Regions from separate parts of the Micromonospora sp. NPDC047644 genome, predicted to be linked through region 1. Evidence: riboswitches for the same ligand, from Rfam matches in the RefSeq annotation. Region 1 holds a riboswitch; the other holds the start of a gene.
The links. A riboswitch is a leader RNA that binds a small molecule or an ion and turns the genes downstream of it on or off. The one in region 1 is predicted to bind cyclic di-AMP.
Positions count from the first base shown of each region.

Region 2: another riboswitch for cyclic di-AMP. It lies ahead of AB0877_RS14260 (hypothetical protein); the one in region 1 lies ahead of AB0877_RS17710 (NlpC/P60 family protein).

Region 1 is NZ_JBEYSY010000010.1:38,846-43,614, forward strand. Features, by position in the region: gene AB0877_RS17700 (pyridoxamine 5'-phosphate oxidase family protein) at 64-621, opposite strand; gene dcd (dCTP deaminase) at 718-1,296, shown strand; gene AB0877_RS17710 (NlpC/P60 family protein) at 1,357-2,397, opposite strand; cyclic di-AMP (ydaO/yuaA leader) riboswitch at 2,411-2,546, opposite strand; gene AB0877_RS17715 (peptidoglycan recognition family protein) at 2,782-4,764, shown strand.
Region 2 is NZ_JBEYSY010000007.1:307,447-312,215, forward strand. Features, by position in the region: gene AB0877_RS14250 (AAA family ATPase) at 1-1,204, shown strand, start outside; gene AB0877_RS14255 (cation diffusion facilitator family transporter) at 1,311-2,228, shown strand; cyclic di-AMP (ydaO/yuaA leader) riboswitch at 2,346-2,477, shown strand; gene AB0877_RS14260 (hypothetical protein) at 2,534-3,547, shown strand; gene AB0877_RS14265 (hypothetical protein) at 3,689-4,189, shown strand; gene AB0877_RS14270 (SRPBCC family protein) at 4,755-4,769, opposite strand, start outside.

The DNA of each region.
Region 1 (4,769 bases):
CGTACGCATCGGTGCCGGCTCCGTCGTGGCGGAGCCGGCACCGATGATCTTCCGGTCGGGTGGTCAGGCTGCCGTGCACTGCACGTCACGGCTGAGGAGGGTCGGGCGCGTCTGCGGGACGGCGAGGGGCGCTGCCACCGCCGACTGGGCGTTTGGGTCGAGCCAGACCCGAACGGCCGGCCGACTCGGCCCGAGGCCCGGGATGCCCGTGATGTGCTGCTCGCGGCGGGTGAGCATGGCCACGTCGACGGTGAACTCGAAGAGCCGCCAGTCGACCTGCGGCTCGGCCCGCGCGCTCTGCGCCAGCTGCGTCACCAGGATCGGATCGGTCACCGGGCGGGCGTGACCCGCCACGTACGCCTCGTCGTCGCTCTCCTCCGCCGGGAACGAGTGCAGCGCGTAACGGCCGTCGCGTTCGAGGTCACGGCGCTTGGGCGAGTCGATGATGAAGCAGAACAACCCCTCGGCGGTGATGACCGGGGAGACCGGATGGACGCGGGGCCCGCCGTCGGCACGGACCGTGGCCAGATAGCCGAAGCCCGGCCCGTACTGCTGGAGGAGAACGCGGATCCCGTCGGCGAGTCGGGGCTCGTCGGCGGCGAATTCGGACCAGGAAGCCATGTGGGCATTCTATCGAACAAATGTACGAGCAGCGACCTCGACGCGCTGGTCACCGGCACCGAATCTGGCCGCCCCCGGGAAGGCTATGGTTGTCCGATGCTGCTCTCCGACCGCGACCTGGTCTCCGAGATCAAGGCCGGCACGCTGGGCCTGGAGCCGTTCGAGCCCACCCTGGTCCAACCCTCCAGCATCGACGTCCGACTCGACCGGCTGTTCCGGGTCTTCAACAACCACCTCTACACCCACATCGATCCGGCCATGCAGCAGGACGACCTGACCTCGGTGGTCGAGGTCCCCGACGGCGAGCCGTTCGTGCTGCACCCGGGGGAGTTCGTGCTCGCCTCGACGCTGGAGGTCATCTCGCTGGGTGACCAACTCGCCGGCCGACTGGAGGGCAAGAGTTCACTGGGCCGGCTCGGGCTGCTCACGCACTCCACCGCCGGCTTCATCGACCCGGGCTTCTCCGGTCACGTGACGCTGGAACTCTCAAACGTGGCGAACCTGCCGATCACCCTGTGGCCGGGCATGAAGATCGGGCAGCTCTGCATCTTCCGGCTCTCCTCGCCGGCCGAGCACCCGTACGGCTCGGTGGTCTACGGCTCGCGCTACCAGGGCCAGCGGGGGCCGACGCCCAGCCGTGCCTGGCAGCACTGGCGCACCTGGCCCACCCGCTAGAACCTGAACGACGAGGGCCCGCCGCGAGGAGATCGCGACGGGCCCTTCGGTCACCCTGGGTCAGCCTGGACGGCCGTAGCTGTGGATCGGGCCGTCGTCGACCTTCTTCATCTTGACCGGTTGGCCGGCCTGCGAGGCGTGCACCACCCAGCCGCCGCCGACGTACATGCCGACGTGGTGGATGTCGCTGTAGTAGAAGACCAGATCGCCGGGGCGCAGGTCACCCTTGCTGACGTTCTTCGTGACCCGGCTCTGCGCGGCGGCGTTGTGCGGCAGCGACACGCCGGCCTTGGCCCAGGCGGCGAGCATCAGCCCGGAGCAGTCGTACGAGTTCGGACCCTCGGCACCCCAGACGTAGGGCTTGCCGATCTGGGCGCAGGCGAACTTGACCGCAGTGCCCGCGCCGCCGCCGGGGTAGCTGCCCGGGCAGGGCGCCGGGCGCAGCGGCCCGCCCCCGCCGTTGCCGTACACCTTGAGGCGCAGCTTCTGCAGGCGGTCGATCTCGTCGTTGATCTGCTTCTTCTTCGCCGCCAGCTGGGCTTCCGTGCGGGTCAGCTGAGCCACCATCTCGTCCAGTGGCGCCTTCTGCGCGGCCAGTTGGTCGCGCAGGTCGGCCACCTGGCGGACGTCCTTCTGCTGGTTGTGCGCGAAGCGGTCGAGCATTTCGAGCTGGCCGACCACCTCGCTGGGCGACCGGCTGCCCAGCACCGCGTTGACAGTCAGGACGTTCTCGCCCTTGTAGGCGCGTACGGCAAGGGCGCTGACCTTGTCCATCGCGGCGTCGACCTGGCGCTCGAGCGGAGTGATCCGGGCGGCCAGCGCGTCTGCCTGCTTGCGCTTCGCGGCGAGGTCGATGCGGGTGGCGTTGTGCCGTTCGATGATCGGTTCGAGCTTGTTCCAGTCGGCGTCGATCTGGCGCTCGATCTCTGCGACCGAGGGGTCGGCGTGGGCCGCCGTGGCACTGCCGGTCAGAACGACGGCGAGGCCGGCCAGCGCGGCGAGTGCGGTGGTGAAGCGGGACCAGCGTGGGCGCGGCACGATCGACGCCGGGCCGGCTGATGCCGGCCGCTCGGACGACGGCCGCGGGGCATGGAGTGCCACCGGGGTTCCGTACTCCTTCTTCCTGACCGCCTACCGGGTTAGCTGACGGGTTCGGGCGGGAAGTCGGCGCCCTACCGCAGTGGCTGCGGATTCACCCCGAGGGACGTGGGTCCCCGGTTCGCTCGGAAACGACTCGGCGGTGTCGGTCCGTTACCGCCCGGGGTGGGCGGAGCTGCTGTCGAGCCGACAAATGACCAGAGTAGAGACGCCCGTTACCGATCCGCAACCCGTGCGGCCGTGACACTCCGTACGGAATGGACGAGGCCACCGACCGTGTGTGAAGAATTCTTTCCGTACGCTTCGATAGATGGAAAGGTATTGACGTGAGCTCCCGGACGGCGCGATGGTGACCTGACCTCACTCCGCGAGAATCTAGGGGGTTCGATGCACCATCCAACCCTGTCGACCGGCTGGCGCACGCTGCTCGCCGCCATCGTGGTCGCCGCCGTGACCACGGTGCCACTCTCCGTCGGCCCGGCCGCCGCCACGCCCAGCACCGACCGCCAACAGCAGTACGCCGCCGCGGCCACCGAGTACGGCGTACCGACCGTCGTGCTGCTCGGCGTCTCCTACCTAGAGTCCCGGTGGGACACCAACGCCGGCACACCGAGCACCAGCGGCGGCTACGGTCCGATGCACCTGACCGACGTGCGGCACGTGGCCGCCCTACCCGGACGCGGTCACCACGACGCCGGTGCCGAGGACCCACGCGGCGACGGCTCCCGCCCCGCCCGGATGCCCGCACCGCGGCCGGTCGAGACGCCCGCCCCGTCCACCGCCGCGTTGCAGACCGTCGACGCCGCCGCCGCGCTGACCGGTGCCGCCCCCGAGGCACTGCGCACCGACGCGGGCCTCAACATCCGGGGTGGGGCCGCGCTGCTGAGCGCGTACCAGCGGGATCTGGGCGCGCCGGTCGGAGCGGACACCGACCCGGCGGCCTGGTACGGCGCGGTGGCCCGCTACTCGGGCGCGGACAGCGCCGACGCCGCGGCGGCCTTCGCCGACGAGGTCTTCACCACCATCGGCGCGGGCGAAGCCCGGGTGACCGACGATGGCCACCGGATCACCCTGCCGGCCCGCGCGGTGCGGCCCGAACGTTCCTGGCTGGACCGGCTGGGCCTGCGCCGGCTGGCCCGCCCGGACGGGGTGGAGTGCCCCCGCACCATCTCCTGCGAGTGGATTCCGGCGCCCTACGAGGCGTTCGGCGACGGGGACTACGGCAACCACGACCTCTCCGACCGGCCGGCGCGGCAGAAGATCGAGTACATCGTCATCCACGACACCGAGGCGAGTTGGGCCACCACCCTGCAACTCGTCCAGGACCCGACGTACGTGAGCTGGCACTACTCGCTGCGCTCGGTCGACGGGCACATCGCCCAGCACGTCCGGACGAAGGACGTCGGCTGGCACGCCGGCAACTGGTACGTCAACGCGAAGGCGATCGGGTTGGAACACGAGGGCTTCGCGGCGCAGGGCACCTGGTACACCGAGGCGATGTACCGGACCTCGGCGAAGCTGGTCCGGCACCTGGCGCTGCGGCTGGGCATCCCACTGGACCGCCAGCACATCATCGGCCACGACAACGTGCCCGGCACCATCCCCTCGACAGTGCGGGGGATGCACTGGGATCCGGGCCCCTACTGGGACTGGACGCACTACTTCGACCTGCTGCACGCCCCTCGACTGGACACCGGCACCCCGGCCACCGGGCTGGTCCGGATCGATCCGGACTACACCACCAACCAGCCGGCGTTCACCGACTGCGTCACGGTGGGCGTGCCGTGCGCTCCGCGCGGCTCCTCGGCGGTGGTGCTGCGCAGCGCGCCGTCCGCCGACGCGCCGCTGGTCAACGACATCGCGCTCCGCCCGGACGGCAGCCCGAACACGATGGCCGTGTCGGATCACGGGGCCCGGGCGTCCGCCGGGCAGACGTACGCGCTGGCGGGCCGGCAGGGCGACTGGACCGCGATCTGGTACCTCGGGCAGCGGGCCTGGTTCCACAACCCGGCGTCCGCGCCGACCGCCAGTTGGACCGTCGGAGTCGTGGCGACGCCGAAGTCCGGAAGGGCCACCGTTCCGGTGTACGGACGGGCGTACCCGGAGCAGTCCGCCTACCCGGACGGGGTGCCCTACCAGGCGGTCACGCCGCTGCAGTACACGCTGGCCGCCGGGCAGCGGTACGCCGTCGGCGCGGTACTGGCCGGCGAGTACTACCGGGCCAGCACGGTCGACGGCTCCTCACCCGGCGACTGGACGGTCATCCGCGGCAAGAACCGGTACGCGCAGATCCAGTTCGGCCACCGGATCATGTACGTCGACCTCGCCGACGTACAGCTGTTGCCATCCCCGGTGGGGGCACCTCGCTGAGAACC
Region 2 (4,769 bases), on a different contig from region 1:
GGGTGAGCTGCGGCTGCTCTACCGGGGCACGCTGCTGCGGTTGGACCGGGTCGCGTTGGACCGGATCCGGGAGCGCGCGCTGCACCGCGGCGCACGGCGCAACGAGGTGCGCCGGGCCGGTTTCGACGGGGTGTTCGCCGCGCTCTGGGCGCAGGCCCGTGAGCTGAGCAGCGGTCGGCTGCCGGAGCAACCGGCCTTCGAGGCGGAGATCGCCGAGCGGTCGGAGTTCCGGGAGTTCCTCAAGGCGTGGTGGCCTCGACTGCACCCCCGGCACGTGCTCGGCTGGCTGGCGCAGCCGGACCGGCTGCGCCGCTACGCCGGGGGGATTCTCTCCTCGGCGGAGATCCGGCTGCTCAACGCCGCGTACCGGGACCTGGACTCGGCCGGGCTGACCATCGCCGACGTGGCGCTGCTGGACGAGTTGGACGCGCTGCTCGGCAAGCCCGCGCAGCCGGCCCGCGCGCGACGCGACCCGTTCCAGCTCGCCGGCGGCGTCCGTGAGCTGAGCACCCTCGGTGAACGGCAACGGGCCGCCCGCGCGGCGGCCCGGGAACGCCCGGCGGACTACCGGGACTACGCGCACGTGGTGGTGGACGAGGCGCAGGACGTCTCGCCGATGCAGTGGCGGATGATCGGTCGGCGGGGCCGGCTGGCCTCCTGGACCGTGGTGGGCGACCCCGCGCAGACCGCGTGGACCGGCGATCCGGAGGAGCTGACCCGGGCCCGCGACCAGGCGCTGGGCCGGCGCAAGCGACACGACTTCACGCTCACCACCAACTACCGCAACTCGGCGGAGATCTTCGCGGTGGCGGCGGCAGAGATCCGGCGGCTCTACCCGGACCTGCCGCTGCCGACCGCCGTCCGCTCCACCGGGGTCGAGCCGGTGGAGCTGGTGGTGCCCGCGACGGGGTTGGAGACCGCGACAGTGGAGGCCGCCGCCGGCCTGCTGGCCGAGGTGGAGGGCACGGTCGGTGTGATCACGCCGGTCCCCCGCCGCGACGAGGTGGCCGGTTGGCTGGGCGCTCTCGGCGCGCCCAGGTTGCAGGTGGTCACCAGCCTGGAAGCCAAGGGCATGGAGTACGACGGGGTCGTGCTGGTCGCCCCGAGCGAGATCCGGGCCGATCCGGGCGCCGGGGTACGCACCCTGTACGTGGCGCTCTCCCGGGCCACCCAGCGGCTCACCACCATCGACCCGAACGGCTGACGTGTGCGGACTGCCACCGGCGGAACGCTCCACCCGTACACTTGCACACATAGCGATGTGAGCATACATTTGACCGGGTCCCGACCAGCGGCGGAAGGTGGTTCTCGTGGGCGCAGGGCATGACCACCACCATGGGTCCGTCGCCAATGCCGCACACCAGCACCGGGGTCGCCTCTGGGCGGCGTTCGGGTTGCTGGCCACCCTGATGGTGGTCGAAGCGGTGGTCGCACTGCACACCGGCTCGCTCGCCCTGCTCTCCGACGCCGGGCACATGTTCACCGACGTGCTCGGCATCGGGATGGCGCTCGCCGCCATCACGGCGACCCGACGGGCCACCGGTGACCCGCAGCGCACCTTCGGGCTCTACCGGCTCGAGGTGCTCGCCGCGCTGGCCAACGCCGTCCTGCTCTCCGGCGTCGCGATCTACGTGGTGATCGAGGCGATCCGCCGCTTCGGTGACCCGCACCAGGTCATCGCCGGCCCGATGCTCGCGGTTGCCGTACTCGGCCTGCTGGCGAACATCGCCGCCTTCGCGCTGCTGCGAGCCGGGGCCCGGGAGAGCATCAACCTCCAGGGCGCCTACCTGGAAGTGCTCGGTGACCTGCTCGGCTCGGTCGGCGTCATCGGCGCGGCGCTGCTGATCACCGTCACCGACTGGTGGTGGGCCGACCCCCTGGTCGCGGTCGCCATCGGCGTGTTCATCCTGCCGCGCACCTGGCGGCTGGCCCGCGCCGCCATCCGCATCCTGGTGCAGGCCGCCCCGGAGCACCTCCAGGTGACCGCCGTGCACGACCGGCTCGCCGCCGTCCCCGGGGTCGTCGAGGTGCACGACCTGCACGTCTGGACGCTCACCTCGGGCATGGAGGTGGCCTCCGCCCACCTGACCATGGCACCGGGCGCGGAGGTCGGCGCGGTGCTCACCGCGGCACGCACGGCCCTGCACGACGACTTCCGCATCGAGCACGCGACGTTGCAGATCGAGCCCGGCGCCGCCTCCGGGGCCTGCGGCTCCATCGAATGGTGACCGGTTCGCAGTTTTCCGTGGTGACGCACGCACCGTCCGTCACATTGGCTGCAGCGGTCCCACCCGCACCGGTAGGCTCGGTCCCGGCCTCCACCAGAAGGCGCCTCCCGGCGCCGGTGGCGGTCGCCGCCTAATCGCCCAACCGGGCGAACCGGGGAACCACGTTCCTGGGGTGCATCCGCGTCAGCGGTAGGGATCTTCCGTCCCGAACCCGTCAGCTAACCCGGTCGGCGGCTGACGGAAGGACATGCGCAGTGGCACCAGCACGACCACCCGCCGCCCGACTGGCGGCCCTGATCGTCGCGATGTTCGCCCTCGGCGTCGCGCTCCCGGCCGGCACCGCCTCGGCCGCTCCCCCGACCGGCCTGCGGGCCGCCGCACCCGACTCCGACGAGGAGGGCGGCACCCCGGCGTTGCGGGCCCAGCTTGAAGCTGCCAGCAAGGGCTACCTGGACGCGAAGCGCGCCCTGGACACCTCGGTGCAGCGGCAGAAGCAGCTCGGCACCCAGTTGAAGACCATCGAGGTCGAGATCGACCAGCGCAACGGCAAGGTCGGCGAGATCGCCGAGGTCGCCTATCGCACCGGCCGGCTCGGTGCGATGTCGGCGCTGCTCAACAGCAGCACCCCCGAAGGCTTCATGGACCGGGCAGCCGCGCTGGACGCGGTGGCGGCCAACGAGGACCGGGTGCTACGCGACCTGCTCGACAGCAAGGACAAGGCCAACCGCACCCGGATCGCCCTGGACGGCGAGATCAACGAACAACGCAAGCAGGTCGCGGTGATGGCCAAGCGCAAGGATCAGGCCGAACGGGCCCTGACCGTGGCCACCACCCCCAAGCCGCAGACCACCGCGGACGGCGGCTCCAACCGGGGCACCTCCAACGCCAACGCGAAGGCCGCACCGCGCAACTCCGACGGCTCCTGGCCCTCCGAGTCGTGCAGCGTCAACGACCCCACGCCCGCCAACGGCTGCATCACCCCGCGCACCCTGCACGCGCTCAACCAGGCCAAGGCCGCGGGATTCACCCGGTACGTCTCGTGCCACCGCCCCAGCGGCTCGGGTGAACACCCGAAGGGCCGGGCCTGCGACTTCGCGGCGCAGAAGAACGGGTTCGGCGGCAACGCCACCGGCGGCGACAAGACGTACGGCAACAACCTGGCCGCGTACTTCATCCGCAACGCGGACCGGCTCGCCGTGCTCTACGTGATCTGGTACAGGCAGATCTGGCTGCCCAGCAGCGGGTGGAAGTCGTACAGCGGGGCGCACGGCACCCCGTCGACCGACCACACCAACCACGTACACCTGTCGGTCTACTGACCCGCGCGTCGTGATGCCTGTGAGCCGCCGGCTGGCTCACAGGCATCGCGTATCTCCGGGGCCGGGCTACGTCAGCGGGCGTACCCCTGATGTCGTCGCTCGTCGGACGACCCGGCGGTGGCCGGCGGGCAGCATCGCGGTATGCCTCGGATCCGACCCACCACCCGCAAGGCGCTGCTCACCCTGCACCTCGTCACGTCGCTCGGCTGGCTCGGCGCCGACCTGGTGCTGCTCACCCTCGGCATCGCCGTACAGCGGGGCGCCGACCCGGCGGTGGTCTACCCGGTCACTGCCCTCGTCGGCACGGTGCTGTTCGCGCCGCTGAGCGTCCTGGTCTGGCTGATCGGAGTCGCCAGTTCGCTGCTCACCCCATGGGGTCTGCTGCGCCACCGCTGGGTGCTGGTCAAGCTCGTGCTCACCACGGTGATGGTCGGGCTGGTGCTGTTCCTGCTCACCCCGAACCTGCGTCACGCCGGGGCGGTCGGCGCCGCCCTGCCCGCCCGCGATCGCGCCGACCTGGTCATCGCGCCGGCGGTGTCGACCAGCCTGATGATCATTGCGACAGTGCTGTCCACCTACAAGCCGTGGGGCCGACGCTCCACCACCCGCCCGACCCGCACCAGCGCCCCAACCAAGATCTGAGACACCCAAGGCCCCGCACGCCCCGAGCGTCCCGCACACCCGCACGCCCCGCACCACCGCGCGCCCCGCACCACCGCGCGCCCCGCACCACCGCACCACCGCGCGCCCCGCACCACCGCACCTCCGCACCTCCGCACCTCCGCGCGCCCGCCCGTCCCGCACGCAGCGCCCCGCGCCCCCGCGCCCCCGCGCGCCCGCGCGCCCGCACGTCCCGCGCCCAGCGCTCAGCGCCCTCGCGATCTTGCACTTCCTGCACCGACATAAGGGCCCATCCCCACTGATATCGACAGCCGAAACTGCAAGATCGACGCGGCAGGGGCGTCGACGGGCGCGCCGGGCACCGGGGGCGCCGCGCACCCGGGCCGCCGGGCACCGGGGGCGCCGCGCACCCGGGCGCGCCGGGCACCGGGGGCGGCAGCGGGGGCGCCGCCTGCGTGCCGGGGCGCTGATCGGCGCGGCAGGGGCGTCGACGGGCACGCCGGGCAGCGGGGGCGCCGGGCACCGGGGGGCGTCGCCGGCGCGCCGGGGGGTGCCAGGGGCGCGTCGGGGGCGGTAGCGGGGTGGGTCAGGGGGGTGGGGC